2 regions of the Paenibacillus sp. ICGEB2008 genome follow, and region 2 is predicted to be linked to the other one. Evidence: riboswitches for the same ligand, from Rfam matches in the RefSeq annotation. Region 2 holds a riboswitch; the other holds the start of a gene.

Region 1 (6,574 bases), on a different contig from region 2:
CGGGAGGCAGATGTTATTTTCCCTCCTATCAATACATCCCGTTTTAAACGTGCTACAAGCATCGGTGACTATTATCTGATCGTATCCCGATTGGTGTCTTACAAGCGCATTGATCTCGCGATCGAGGCATTCAAACGTAACGGTCTCAAGCTGCGCATCGTTGGCGAAGGACCAGATCGTAAACGACTCGAAGCCATGGCTAGCCCGAACATTGAGTTCCTCGGCAGGCTTGAGGACGAAGAGGTTAACAAGCTGATGGCCGAATGCCGGGCGCTTGTCTTTCCGGGGGAAGAGGACTTCGGTATTACGCCTTTGGAGGCGAATGCGGCTGGACGGCCAGTTATCGCTTTTCAGGGCGGGGGAGCGCTGGATACGATTGTTCCTCATGTGAACGGCGTATTTTTCCGCAAGCATCAAGTAGACGATGTGCTGGAGGCCGTCGCAAAGGTCGAGCAACATGCATGGAATGTGGACGATATCATTACCCATGCCCGCAAATTTGATGAAGATAACTTCAAGGATCAATTGAAAAAGTATGTAGAACAAGCCTATGTGAACTTTCTAAAAGGAGGATGAACGGAATGAAGCTGGCTGTAATCGGTACTGGATACGTTGGACTCGTCTCGGGTGTGTGTTTTGCGCAAAAAGGTAATGAGGTGATTTGTGTCGATCTGGAGCAGTACAAAATCGACATGTTGAACCGGGCAGAATCTCCGATCTATGAACCGGGTATTGAGGAATTGATCGCGTTGAATCTGGAAGCTGGCCGTTTGGAGTTTACCTCCGATTTGGCCGATGCGGTACGTCGCTCGGATATCGTTATTTTAGCGGTAGGTACGCCTTCACTGGCTAACGGCGAGGCGAATTTGTCTTACATTGAACAGGCGGCTGCCGATGTCGGCAAAGCCATGAACGGGTACAAGATTATTATGACCAAGAGTACCGTACCTGTCGGAACGAACGAAAAGATTAAGGATGTAGTGGCTCGACATACGAGTTTGTCTTTTGATATTGTATCCGCGCCGGAGTTCCTGAGAGAAGGCTCAGCCATCAATGATACGCTTCATCCAGATCGCATCATTATTGGTTTGGACAATACAGGTTTGCGTGAAACAATGGTCACTCTGCATCAGGTATTCACGGATAAAATCTATGTGACCGATATCCGCAGTGCTGAAATGATCAAATATGCCTCCAATGCGTTCTTGGCAACTAAAATTTCGTTTATTAACGAGATTGCTAATATTTGCGAAAAGGTTGGCGCGGACGTTACCTGTGTGGCTGAGGGTATGGGCATGGACAAACGGATCGGTTCCTCTTTCCTGCAAGCAGGGATCGGATACGGGGGCTCTTGCTTCCCGAAAGATACGAATGCGCTCATCCAAATTGCGGGTAATGTAGACTATGAATTTAAGTTGTTAAAATCGGTGGTCGAGGTGAACACTGACCAGCGTTTTATGATTGTATCCAAGCTGCGTGAATCGCTGGGTCAGCTAAACGGCGTATCGATTGGCATTTGGGGCCTCGCCTTCAAGCCTAATACAGATGACATCCGCGAAGCTCCAGCACTGGAAATCGTAGAAACGCTCATTCAGGCAGGTGCTATTGTCAAGCTGTATGATCCCATTGCGATGGATAAATTCAAGGAGCGCGTGGATCACCCGAATATTATATGGTGCTCCTCCCCGCAGCAAGCCGCCGAAAGAAGCGACGCTGTGTGCCTGCTGACGGATTGGGAAGAGTTCAAAGAAGTTGATCTCGTGCAACTGGGCTCTATTCTACACAAGCCAGTTCTGATTGACGGTCGTAACGTATTCACCGAGGAACAGATTCAAGGCTCTGGACTGGAATACTACTCCGTGGGTCGTCCGCGGATGAGTGGATGGAACAGAGATAAAGTGGAAGTTTAAAAAGTGACTGTGGGCGGTGGGGGAGACGCTATGCGTTCTATTTGATCTTCCGATCGCTGTTGCAGTGGGATTCTCTGGATTATATAAAACATTCCAAGGTAAGAATCCCACTGCAAAGGCGAACGCCAGCGCTTCTCCAGATTCAAATGGACCGCTCCGCTGCTTTTGCCGCATAGAGTCACGATTTTTAATCTCCCATCTTAGGGGATGGGAGTAGTAAGGGCGTATCGGAAGGAGCGGCACAGTTGAAGCCGCTCCTTCCGATTAAGGCGCCATGCGCTGTACCGCGGCGCCCCTGTGGAGCAAGCCTACCATGCGGATACGCTATGTTGCTCCTGCGGAGCAAAGCTGCCATTGCGGTAGTCGAAGGCAATCTTAGTAAGGCGTTACGAAGCGTCGATTACTAGAAGCTTGCAAGCAAGGCAGGCAAACGCCGAACTCCTCAACGTTTTTTACAGGCTGACCGGACTTAATAATGTCCGGTCGTGCCTTTTGCACCACAAGGTATGATCGATATGATGCATTTTTGAGTAGCGTAGGAATGGATTTGAATCCCGGTCCAACAGCGATCGTAAGATCAAATCCAGCCCGTAGCGGGCTACTCAACCTTGCCTCATCCGATCGCCCACACATTATAGAGAGGAAGTGGAGAATTATGAAGCTCGTACTTTTGTCTGGTGGTTCCGGTAAAAGATTATGGCCGTTATCCAACGATTCCCGTTCCAAACAGTTTTTGAAGGTACTGGAGAGCCCGGAAGGGATTTCGGAATCCATGGTGCAGCGGGTATGGAGACAATTGGGAGACAACGGATTATCCGAATCCTCGTTTATTGCGACAGGGAGAGCGCAGGTCGAAATGATCCAGAGTCAGATCGGATCGAATACGCGCATCATAGTTGAGCCGGAACGCAGAGATACCTTTCCTGCGATTGCGCTGACAGCGACTTATCTATATTCCATTGCGGGTGTTTCGCCTGATGAAATTATAGCTATATTGCCTGTAGATCCTTATGTAGAGGATGCTTTCTTTGCTTCCGTTGCCCAACTGGAACACACACTTCAGGAGAGTGAAGGCAAGCTTGCATTAATTGGGGTTGTCCCTTCCTATCCTTCAGAGAAATACGGTTATATTATTCCGAAAAACGATGCCACTCAAGGTAGCACAGGCTACCGCGAAGTGAGCCATTTTCAAGAGAAACCCGACCGGGAGCAGGCGGAGCGTCTGATTGAACGCAATGCTCTATGGAACTGCGGGGTTTTTGCATTCAAATTAAGCTATTTGCTGGATATCCTGGCATCCAAGGGTTTGCCGCTGAATTATGAAGAAATGCAAAAGCAATATGCGTCTCTGGAAAAAATCAGCTTTGACTACGAAGTCGTTGAGAAGGAAAAAGACATTGTGGTGCTTCCGTACGATGGTTTTTGGAAGGATTTGGGCACCTGGAATACGCTCACAGAAGAAATGTCTAATCAGCAAGTGGGCAGAGGTGTAGTAACGGAGGATTGTGTCAATACAAGCCTTATTAATGAGTTGGACATTCCGGTAGCGATCATTGGAACGAATGATCTGATTGTAGCCGCTAGCCCAGATGGTATTCTTGTGACCAATAAGGCAGAAAGCCCACGCATCAAGGAAGTGCTCAAGGCTCATGATCAGCGTCCAATGTATGAAGAACGTCGTTGGGGGCAGTATCGAGTTGTAGACTATGTAAAGTATGACGAGGGTAATGAGGTACTGACCAAACGAATCCGCGTACACAAAGGTAAAAATATCAGCTACCAGCTTCACTTCAAACGAAGCGAAATCTGGACCATTATTAGCGGCGAAGCGGAAATTATTTTGAATGAGAAGCTGCACAAAGTGAAGGCCGGTGACGTAGTCCGTATCCCTGAAGGAACCAAGCATAGTATTTTGGCTGTAACCGATGTGGATTTTATAGAGGTGCAGACTGGCTCTGAGTTGGTTGAAGAGGATATTGTACGCTTTTGCATGGATTGGAATGAAATTGCCCGTCATCAATTTATCTCATAATCGTTTTCGTAAAAACGAAATAAAGAAGATTTGATGAAAATTTATAGCCCAAACTGTCGAAATTGGGCGAAAACCTGTAAATTCATGAACATGACCTATTAAATTTTGGTAAAAAAAAGTCGATACTTAGGTTAAGAAGGAATCCAAACTCCTTCCAACGATAAACGCAGCCCTGTCGAAAGGCAGGTACGCAAAGCTAAAGGGCCTTCCCGTAAGGATGGCAGCCTGGCTACCGAAAGGAAGAGCAAAAGTGAGATTCAATTTTATTCCTCTGTATCGACTGATACGTCATGTACTCTCCGTAGTTATAATTTTTTCTTTGTTTCCCGTCGGATTTGGTGATTCTCTGTCTGTGGTGAATGCCGCTTCATTACAACCTGTTAATTCGGACGCTTGTACTCAGGCCCGTGAACTATACAATTATTTACTCAGCATCTCTGGAAAGAAAACAGTCACTGGTCAGCATGATTATTTGGAAAGTCCAGATGAATTAAGCAACAAGGTCCAAAAAATCAGCCAGGCGTATGTGGGTCTGCACGGCTATGAGATGGGAGCCATCTCTGGTCAATCTGACGCTACAGAAGCAGCACAACGTAAAAATGTCGTCGATAGCGCTATTCGTTGGAGCAGAGCAGGTGGCATTGTGACGATGACTTTTCATGAAGCGCTGCCGGGTAGACCGCTGACTTGGGCCAATGTGCAGGCCAAAGTAAGTCAGGCGGAGTTCAATAAATACGTCACGCCAGGCACTACGCAGTATAACCTCCTCATTGCCGATCTGGATAAGGTCGCTGTATCGTTAAAGCAACTTCGTGATGCAGGGGTTCCGGTATTGTGGAGACCTTACCACGAAATGAATGGTGACTGGTTCTGGTGGGGAAACAAAAACAATTTCAATCAGCTATGGAATATCATGTACGACCGTTTTGTTAACACGCATCAATTGAACAATCTGCTGTGGGTGTGGAGTCCCAATGCTCCCAATTCCTACACTGTCCCGTATACCCCAAAATATCCGGGGGATGACAAAGTGGATATTTTGGCAGTAGACATCTACAACAATGATTTTAAGCAAAGTCATTATGAAGGACTGCTCGAGTTGGCACGGAATAAGCCGATTGCCATTGGCGAGCACGGTGAGATACCTAGTTCTGAGGTGTTGCAGGCTCAGCCAAAATGGGTGTATTCCATGACTTGGGGCAAGATGCTGACCGAGAATAACACAACCACTCAAATACAGGATTATATGAACGATGCGAAGAGTTTGACACGGGATGATGTGAAAAATGGGCTGGAGGCCATCCAACAACCTGGAACAGATGTACCGACCTTACCGGATGAGGGACAAAGTGAGCCTCTCCCAGCTCCACCAGTAGTGATTGCTCCTCCAGCTCCGACTCCTCCTTCCGTTCCTGATGAAGTATATGTGAACGGGCTGCGGGGCGAATATTTCAACAATATGAATGTGAGCGGCAGTCCTGTTTTGATCCGTACAGACAGTAAGCTGGACTACAACTGGCGCGCCATTGCTGCTGATCCAAAGGTAAATGCCGACCAGTTCTCGGTTCGCTGGAAGGGTAAAATCAAGCCACAATACTGCGAGACCTATACGTTCACAACCATATCCGATGATGGTATTCGTGTATGGGTAGACGGCAAGTTAGTGATCGATAGTTGGTTCAAACAAAGCTGGACAGAGCGAAAAGGCAGTATTGCTTTGGAAGCAGGTAAAATGGTAGATCTAAAAGTGGAATACTATGATGAAAAAGGCGATGCGATGGCACGTCTGATGTGGGAAAGTCAGCATGAAGCGAAAGCGGTGGTTCCCGGAAACGCTTTGTTTCTTCCTTGATAGATACTCTTTCCCGGTCAAAAATTTTGAGGAGAGAGGGTGTATCATATGATGAAAAAATGGTTGACCCATAGGTATACGGTCGTATTATCCGGATTACTAGGGGTCGCAGTTCTAGCCATGATCGCTTGGTTTATATACACGCCTTCAAAAAGTGTAGAATTGCAGACAGATAAGGTAGCGGCGGCCAGTCCAGTATGGAAGCTGGGTCAGAGGGATGACTCCTCAGCGGAATTTAAAGGAGTGGTCGGTAGGGATAATATCGATATTTCTGCAGCATCATCTGCTAAAGCAGCATTTTCGGCGTTGTCGGAAGCAGAGAGTACAACAGTTCCGGTATTGCTCAGCAGTGGAGATATTCCTCCCGGTTTGAATGCATCCACGAATCCAGAACTAACACTTCAATATAAGCTGAATCAGGTTCCGCCCAATGGTATGATATTCCGTGTTCGGATTTTGGATGCGGGCAAAGCTGTGCCGCAGATGGCTGTCTTCTCAAATCATCAGCTGTCCGGAATCATTCAGATTGCCGGGGTATCCGGTACTGGGAGTACCTATAATTTCAAAAACAACTACGAGCTGTATATCCCCAAAGAACAATTGCAAAGCGGTGTTAACGTACTCAAGCTAAAGACAGCGCGCTGCCTATACTGCTCCTCTGCGGAAGATAAAAATGTGTGGTGGACTTGGGATGACTTGAGCTTGGAGACGTTAGCTTCCCCTGCGGCCGAACCAGTACATGGGAAATATATACTGACCGGTACGAATGTGAATAATAAA
Region 2 (6,574 bases):
TCCGTTATGATTCACCTTACGTGGAGTACATGTATAAAGAGGTGAAGGGTATGTCTGACGAAGACTTTGCCTCCCTACCAGGCCGCTATAAGATTTTCCAAGGTGAAAACCAACGCCTGCTGGAAAACGAACGCACGTTATTCGACTGGGCCTCCAAGCAAACTTATATTGCCTTAGGTAATATGATGACAGCGGCAGCTCAGATCGGCATTGATTCCTGCCCGATTGAAGGCTTTAACTATGATCAGGTGCATGCCATTTTGGAGGAAGAAGGCCTGCTGGAGGACGGGCTGCTGGATATTTCAGTCATCGCTGCCTTCGGTTATCGTGCTCATGAACCCAAGCGGGAAAAATCCAGACAACCACTGGAGAAAGTTACACGTTGGGTCCTGTAACCTGCGACTCATACCCTTCCAAACCTTGGACATTAAAGCATCTAAAAAGCGGGCTTACGGCGCTTCATCTGAATGATGAACACACCGCAGCCCGCTTTTTTAGATCACTTCAATCTCTATTAAAATTCCTTTGGAAGCCAGGTTATCCAGGCACTCCTTCATATATTCGTCATCATGCTCCACATATGCGTCCGCGCCTGCCAGTTCCTCGCCTAGCTCCGCTTCCCAAGGTTCACACTGCTTACCACGATACAATGGCTGTTCCCATAGTGGATCAACATTGTATCCTCTGCTTTTCATTTCGTCCATAATGAGCTTATGATAGCGTACCAGCAGCATGGGGTGATAGTCGAACACATAATTCACTGTGGCGTGTGGCTTTCCCCACCCGTTCCCCCGCAGGGCACAACACTCACGATGTTGTCCCAACAGTTGGGGACGGGGCAGCTTGCCAATCAATTGTTCATGCCAAAGCCTCATGCTTCCACAACCTTATCTGTAGCTTTTTCTGTATTATTGGATTAGCATACGGATACCTGTCAGTACAATACCGATCAGGAAGCCTGTTACTGCGCCGTTAATACGTATCCACTGCAAATCCTGTCCCAGTTTGTCCTCCATCAGTGCAATCAGGGATTTGTTATCCATTTTGTCTACATTTTCGCGCACCAGGTTACCAATCCGGCTATGATTGGCTTCCACGAGACTAGTAATTCCTTCCACGATTCGTGCATTAATTTTGTCCAGCAATTCGGTATTCCCTCTTAAATCAGCCAGCATCCGATCCAGTAACGGTAAAATGTAGGTCGGCACATAGTCTTCGTCTTCCATATAGTTCAATAAGCGGGTACGAAGCTCTTCCATTTTACCGAGCACGGACGCTTCGCCTTCCCAAGCTTCAATAAGGCTATCCTTCCAGCCGTTCAGCCCTTCCTGAACCGTATCCTTCGTTGCCAATCGGGTCACCTGTGTTCTTAGACCGTCGATCACTGCCAGACGGCGCGGATGCTCTTCCCTTTGCAGCTCTGCTACCTGATCCAGCAGGAAATGACGAATCATTTCACCCATGCGCTCTTCGTTCAGATAGCCGAGGAAGGCGTTCAAGGCAAATTGCATCAGCCCGCTCACCTGCAAACCACTGACAGCCTGCATCCCTAAGGTGCCAAGTGTATAGCCTGTTTCCGGTCGCAAAAGCCAGGATTCCGCCTGCTCCAGCGTGTAATCCAGTGCACGAATATCATAGCCCTTCTCACTGGATTGGCGGGCAAGCGCCTCCAGTAGTGGTCCGGCATCGATGTCCGTCACCTGTCGCTTGATCTCAGCCACGATAATCGGAGCCAATTCCGCGAGCGGGAGCGACTGGACGAGCCGCTTGGCGAGCACATCTATCGATGCTGCTGCTTCTGGTGTACGCAATCCTTTTTCCACACCGCCCAGCATCAGCTCCGCCAAACGAATGTCCGCGATTTTAGAAGCAATGCTGTCTTTGTTCAGCAAGTTATTTTCCACCGTATTCACCAATGCATTCGTGAGCTTGTCCCTATTTTTAGGGAGAAGCGCCGTATGTGGTATCGGGATGCCTAGCGGATGACGGAACAATGCTGTGACAGCGAACCAGTCTGCCAGTCCCCCTACAAGTCCTGCCTCAAAGGCTCCGGCTAACAATCGAGCCCAGCCATATTGCTGGAAGGGCACGGTGGCTGCAAAGCCTGCCCCTAGAATAACGAGCGACCAAGCCGCTGCGGTTTTCGTATTTTTGGGTTTTTCCATCCTGTAATCCTCCAAACTGACTATCGATAAGTTAAGCAACTATACATATATTACCCATCATATCATTGCCTGTGTAATTTCCAAAGTTGAGAGCACTTATAATTCAACACATAAGGACATTTTTTGCGTAATTTTTTATGCATATATCTCTCTTTTTTACATTCATGTTCGTGAACCAAATCACAACACTGGGTCCAAAATCTCATTTTCAATAATAAGCCTTACGAACCATTTTATCAGAACCAAGTCCTAAATTTCGTAAACCGAAAGGAGAAGTGAATGGAAAAGTTGAATGGGCATGTAAGATATTTTTTTCAACACTATCCTATATTTGACCCCGGAAAGGATTTGAATCCATGATGACCTCAGAATTCTTTCAACAATATTCGACCTTTTATACGGATAACCAGGTTGAATATCCATAAGAAGCGAGGCTTCTATAAAGCTCACACACAAATTTTGATATATAGACATATTTAATGTGATAAAATAAACTTTTATTAAATAGTAAATCATGTTTAATCAGCCATTATATATTGGTACATCAAACCAAGATAAGCTAGATAAAATTGCTTTTTTGTAAAGGAATTGAATATGACAACAGACCAAAAAAAACATCGAGGGCCTCTGGAACGGCGAACCTGTCGTAATTGTGCGCACTCCCTCCGCTTTTGCCAAGCAATCCCTTTTATATATTCAGGAATTAGGCTATTTCCAAAAAACCTCTGATTTTACAATAGAAAGGAAAGAACTCACCTCCTTTTTGCTTGTTTTTACGCTGTCTGGTAAGGGAGAATTACTGTACCGGGACAAGAAATATATTTTAAAGCCTCATGATTTGTTTTTTATTAATTGCGATGAATATTTACAATATAGCACCTCCGGTGATGAAGCCTGGGAGTTTATCAGCTTATACCTGTACGGCAACCTGATCGAACATTTTTACGAACAATTTGCCAAGCATAATAAACCGGTAATATCCCTGCACAATCCATATGTTATATTGGACAAGCTGCATGCTCTAATCTGCGGGCAGTCTGATCGAAGCCTTTCCGGCGAGCTGCTGACGTCCAGACTCATTGGTGAAATACTGACGTATATTTTGCAGCATCCTTATGATCATCGGTATGTAAATGCTGGAACGCTCAGCGAAGTACGTCAGGTGCAGCAGTATTTGGACCAGTCCTACTGTGAGCGAATTACGCTGGACTCGCTGGCAGACATGTTCAACCTAAACAAATTTAATCTTGCTAAAAATTTCAAAAAACAGATTGGATTTTCTCCAATTGATTATCTCATTAATGTCCGGATCACAGCCGCTCAGGGATGGCTTAAAACCAGTGACATATCCATTGTGGATATCGCAAGGTACGTTGGGATTCCCAATACGAGCCATTTTATCAACCTATTCAAGGAACATGTAGGGGAAACACCTCATTCCTTCCGTAAAAAATGGGGAAACCGCTCCAAATTGTAAATAGGAGGTCTCCTGTACTCCGTTTGATAGACGATAGACGCACAAGCTATTCAAGCTAATGGCAAAGCTGTCGAAAGACAGTGACGCAAAACTATAGGGCCTTCCTACTCGGATGGCAGCCAGTTACCAGGTGAACGAGCTTTTTATTATGCCTTTTTACATAGCTCCATCACAAAATTGCTATACCTCTCTCGAAGAAAAAACCTTGATCACTATGATCAAGGTTTTTTTCTGTTGGGGTAGTCATGTCAACCTAGCATGCTGAATATACTAATTTCGAACTAGGAGGAGGGAAGGAAAACAATATAACACAACATAACCGCCGAAGCTTGCCATATTACGATGAATAGGAGAATCACTTGGAGCATGGGAACCAAAATAAATGTCATGATTATTGCCTTATTGCTCATTGTCCAAAGCTTTTTCAGCACCACACTGGCTTACGCAGATCCTCCTGCCCCTGAACTGCCGCACAGTGCTGTATCCGATCCTACAACCGTTACGGATGCTGTATATGCGGTCCCAAACCCTGAACCCCCTAAGGAGGTTCCGCCAAACACTGTCCCTTCCGTGCAAGGAGCAGCTCATTCAAAGTCTCAAAAGGAAGCAGCTCCCCAGAGTATACTAACGAAGTTGATTCTAACGGACGAAGCCGGACGTGTCATTGATGCGGTATATAATCCAGGTAGTACGTTCGACATTGGATCAGCCATCCAACTTGGCTATGAATGGGAGCTTCCTGACGATGCTTATAAAGCAGGGGATACCTTCACCTTTCACTTACCAGAACAGTTTGTCATCTACACTGATATCTCATCTCCGCTAGTGACTACAGACGGGACCGTGGGGTTCTTTACAGTAGATCGTCAGGGTAAGGTCATCATGACCTTTAACCAATATGTAGAGAACCATTCCCATGTCAGCGGCAAACTGCAAATTAAAACCGAATTCACAAAAGAAACGGTGAAAGGCAGCACAGAAGTCATCATTGCGATTCCAATTAAGGGCGGGGTTCAAACGGTCATCGTAAATGTGAAACCCCAGTCAGGGCCAACTTTAAGCAAGCAAGGAAAAATAAATGGCACCCACCAGATCGACTGGGCCATTGATGTGAACAAACAGCTAAACACCGTTAAACACGCCCTCATTACTGATCCAACTCCTTCAGGACTGGAACTCGTGAGAGGCTCTATCCGACTCTATCATCTGCAAGTCAATATCGATGGCACGACCGTTGTCAAAGACCTAGTGAATGCGAGTAAATACGCCATTGAATCGGATCAAGCCGGGACCGGATTTGCAATTCATTTTCAAGATGCTAGCATTAGCACTGCCTATCAGATCCAATACTCCACCCGCATTACTGGCAACGAAACTCGCTTTTCCAACACAGCGACGCTTTCAGGAGATGCGATAGATAACGTTGCTGCCACCGCTACGGTTCAGGTGGAGCGTGGTGAATTTTTGTCCAAAAAAGTTGAAAAGTATGATCATGCCACACAAACACTCTCGTGGGCCATAAGATATAACTTTGGCGAGACAAAAATCCCCGAAGCCAAAGCCCTTTTAATTGATCATTTCAACAAAACTCAAAAATTGCTGCCCGGTTCTTTGAAAGTATTTAAGGGAAATACACTGGAGGAGCTTCCATCGTGGGCGTACACCGTCATCCCGGTTGACTATCCCGACCGTAACGGCTTCAAACTTCAATTCAACTTCGACGTAGATTCAGCCTATACCATCCGATATCAGACCCAGGCTAGAGGCCGCGTCTATGAAGATGAAAAAGTTACAAACATCATCGCCACAGATGGAACCCAGAAGATCATATCGACGGAAATCACAAGCGGAGTTATGACTAAAATGTATGACACGCCCAATTACAACACGAAAGTCATACCTTGGGTGATCACCATTAATACAGACTCATACACCATGAAAAATATTGTCATTAAGGATGTGTTCCCTAATGGGGGCCTCGCCTTGTTGCCCGACACCCTGAAAATTCAAAGTGTTGACGGTACAACGGAACTACTCGCGCCCATGGATTATGAGCTAGTTCCACGATCAGCAGACTATAAACAAGGGTTTACACTTATTTTTCATAAAACGATTCAGAAAGCTTATACGATCAAATATTCAACTCTCTACAACAATGATTGGAAAACAGATACGACGAAGCCCGAATTTCGCAACAAATCCTTTATAGATTATCAGTATGAAAATGGTGAAACATCGTCGCATGAGGTGGAATGCCCGATCTGGCCGGACTTTATGACACAACGGAACGGGGCCAAGCAAGGAAGCTATGATGCGAGCTCCAAACTCATTACCTGGGATATTAAAGCCAACTATAATCGCAAGATCCTGAATCATGCGGAAGTGAGAGATGTCTTATTGCAAGGTCAGAGGTTACTGCCTGGCTCCGTAAAAGTATACGATATGACCTTGCTGGGATGGTGGGATGGCGTACAAAAAGGGGCTGAAATCCCGGCAGATCAATATACGACGATCCTCCCCACTGAGCAAAATGGTAATGAATTGCGTATCCAGTTCAAGAAGCCGATACAGACTCCGTACTGGATTACCTTTCAAGCTTCATTGGAAGGAGAATTGATTGAAAAGGAAATTCATAATCGCGCTCTTCTACTGGATGGACAAAAAACCGTCTCCGATTGGGCAGCCCAAGTTACGGTACCTCATGGCGGGGAATATGTGTCTAAGGCCGGCGCACAAAATGGAAATAAGATCGACTGGAGCATTCGTATCAATGAAGGACAATCACATGTGTCCAACGCTAAAATAGTCGATCAGCCTAGCAGCAACCAAATCTTAATTGAAGATTCCTTCCATTTATACTCTACAATCATGGCTGCCAATGGAAATACCACCAAGGGCACCGAATTAATCAAAAACCGAGATTACTGGCTTC

The links. A riboswitch is a leader RNA that binds a small molecule or an ion and turns the genes downstream of it on or off. The one in region 2 is predicted to bind cyclic di-GMP.
Region 1: another riboswitch for cyclic di-GMP. It lies ahead of C400_RS0106990 (glycosyl hydrolase); the one in region 2 lies ahead of C400_RS0112540 (LPXTG cell wall anchor domain-containing protein).

What each region holds. Positions count from the first base shown of each region.
Region 1 is NZ_AMQU01000007.1:520,562-527,135, forward strand. It holds gene C400_RS0106975 (glycosyltransferase) at 1-576, shown strand, start outside; gene C400_RS0106980 (UDP-glucose dehydrogenase family protein) at 582-1,910, shown strand; gene C400_RS27525 (hypothetical protein) at 2,286-2,516, opposite strand; gene C400_RS0106985 (sugar phosphate nucleotidyltransferase) at 2,566-3,942, shown strand; cyclic di-GMP riboswitch class I at 4,098-4,179, shown strand; gene C400_RS0106990 (glycosyl hydrolase) at 4,193-5,794, shown strand; gene C400_RS0106995 (hypothetical protein) at 5,843-6,574, shown strand, end outside.
Region 2 is NZ_AMQU01000012.1:32,890-39,463, reverse strand. It holds gene C400_RS0112560 (NAD(P)H-dependent oxidoreductase) at 1-395, shown strand, start outside; gene C400_RS0112555 (TIGR02328 family protein) at 495-875, opposite strand; gene C400_RS0112550 (DUF445 domain-containing protein) at 909-2,165, opposite strand; gene C400_RS0112545 (AraC family transcriptional regulator) at 2,818-3,642, shown strand; cyclic di-GMP riboswitch class I at 3,693-3,773, shown strand; gene C400_RS0112540 (LPXTG cell wall anchor domain-containing protein) at 4,009-6,574, shown strand, end outside.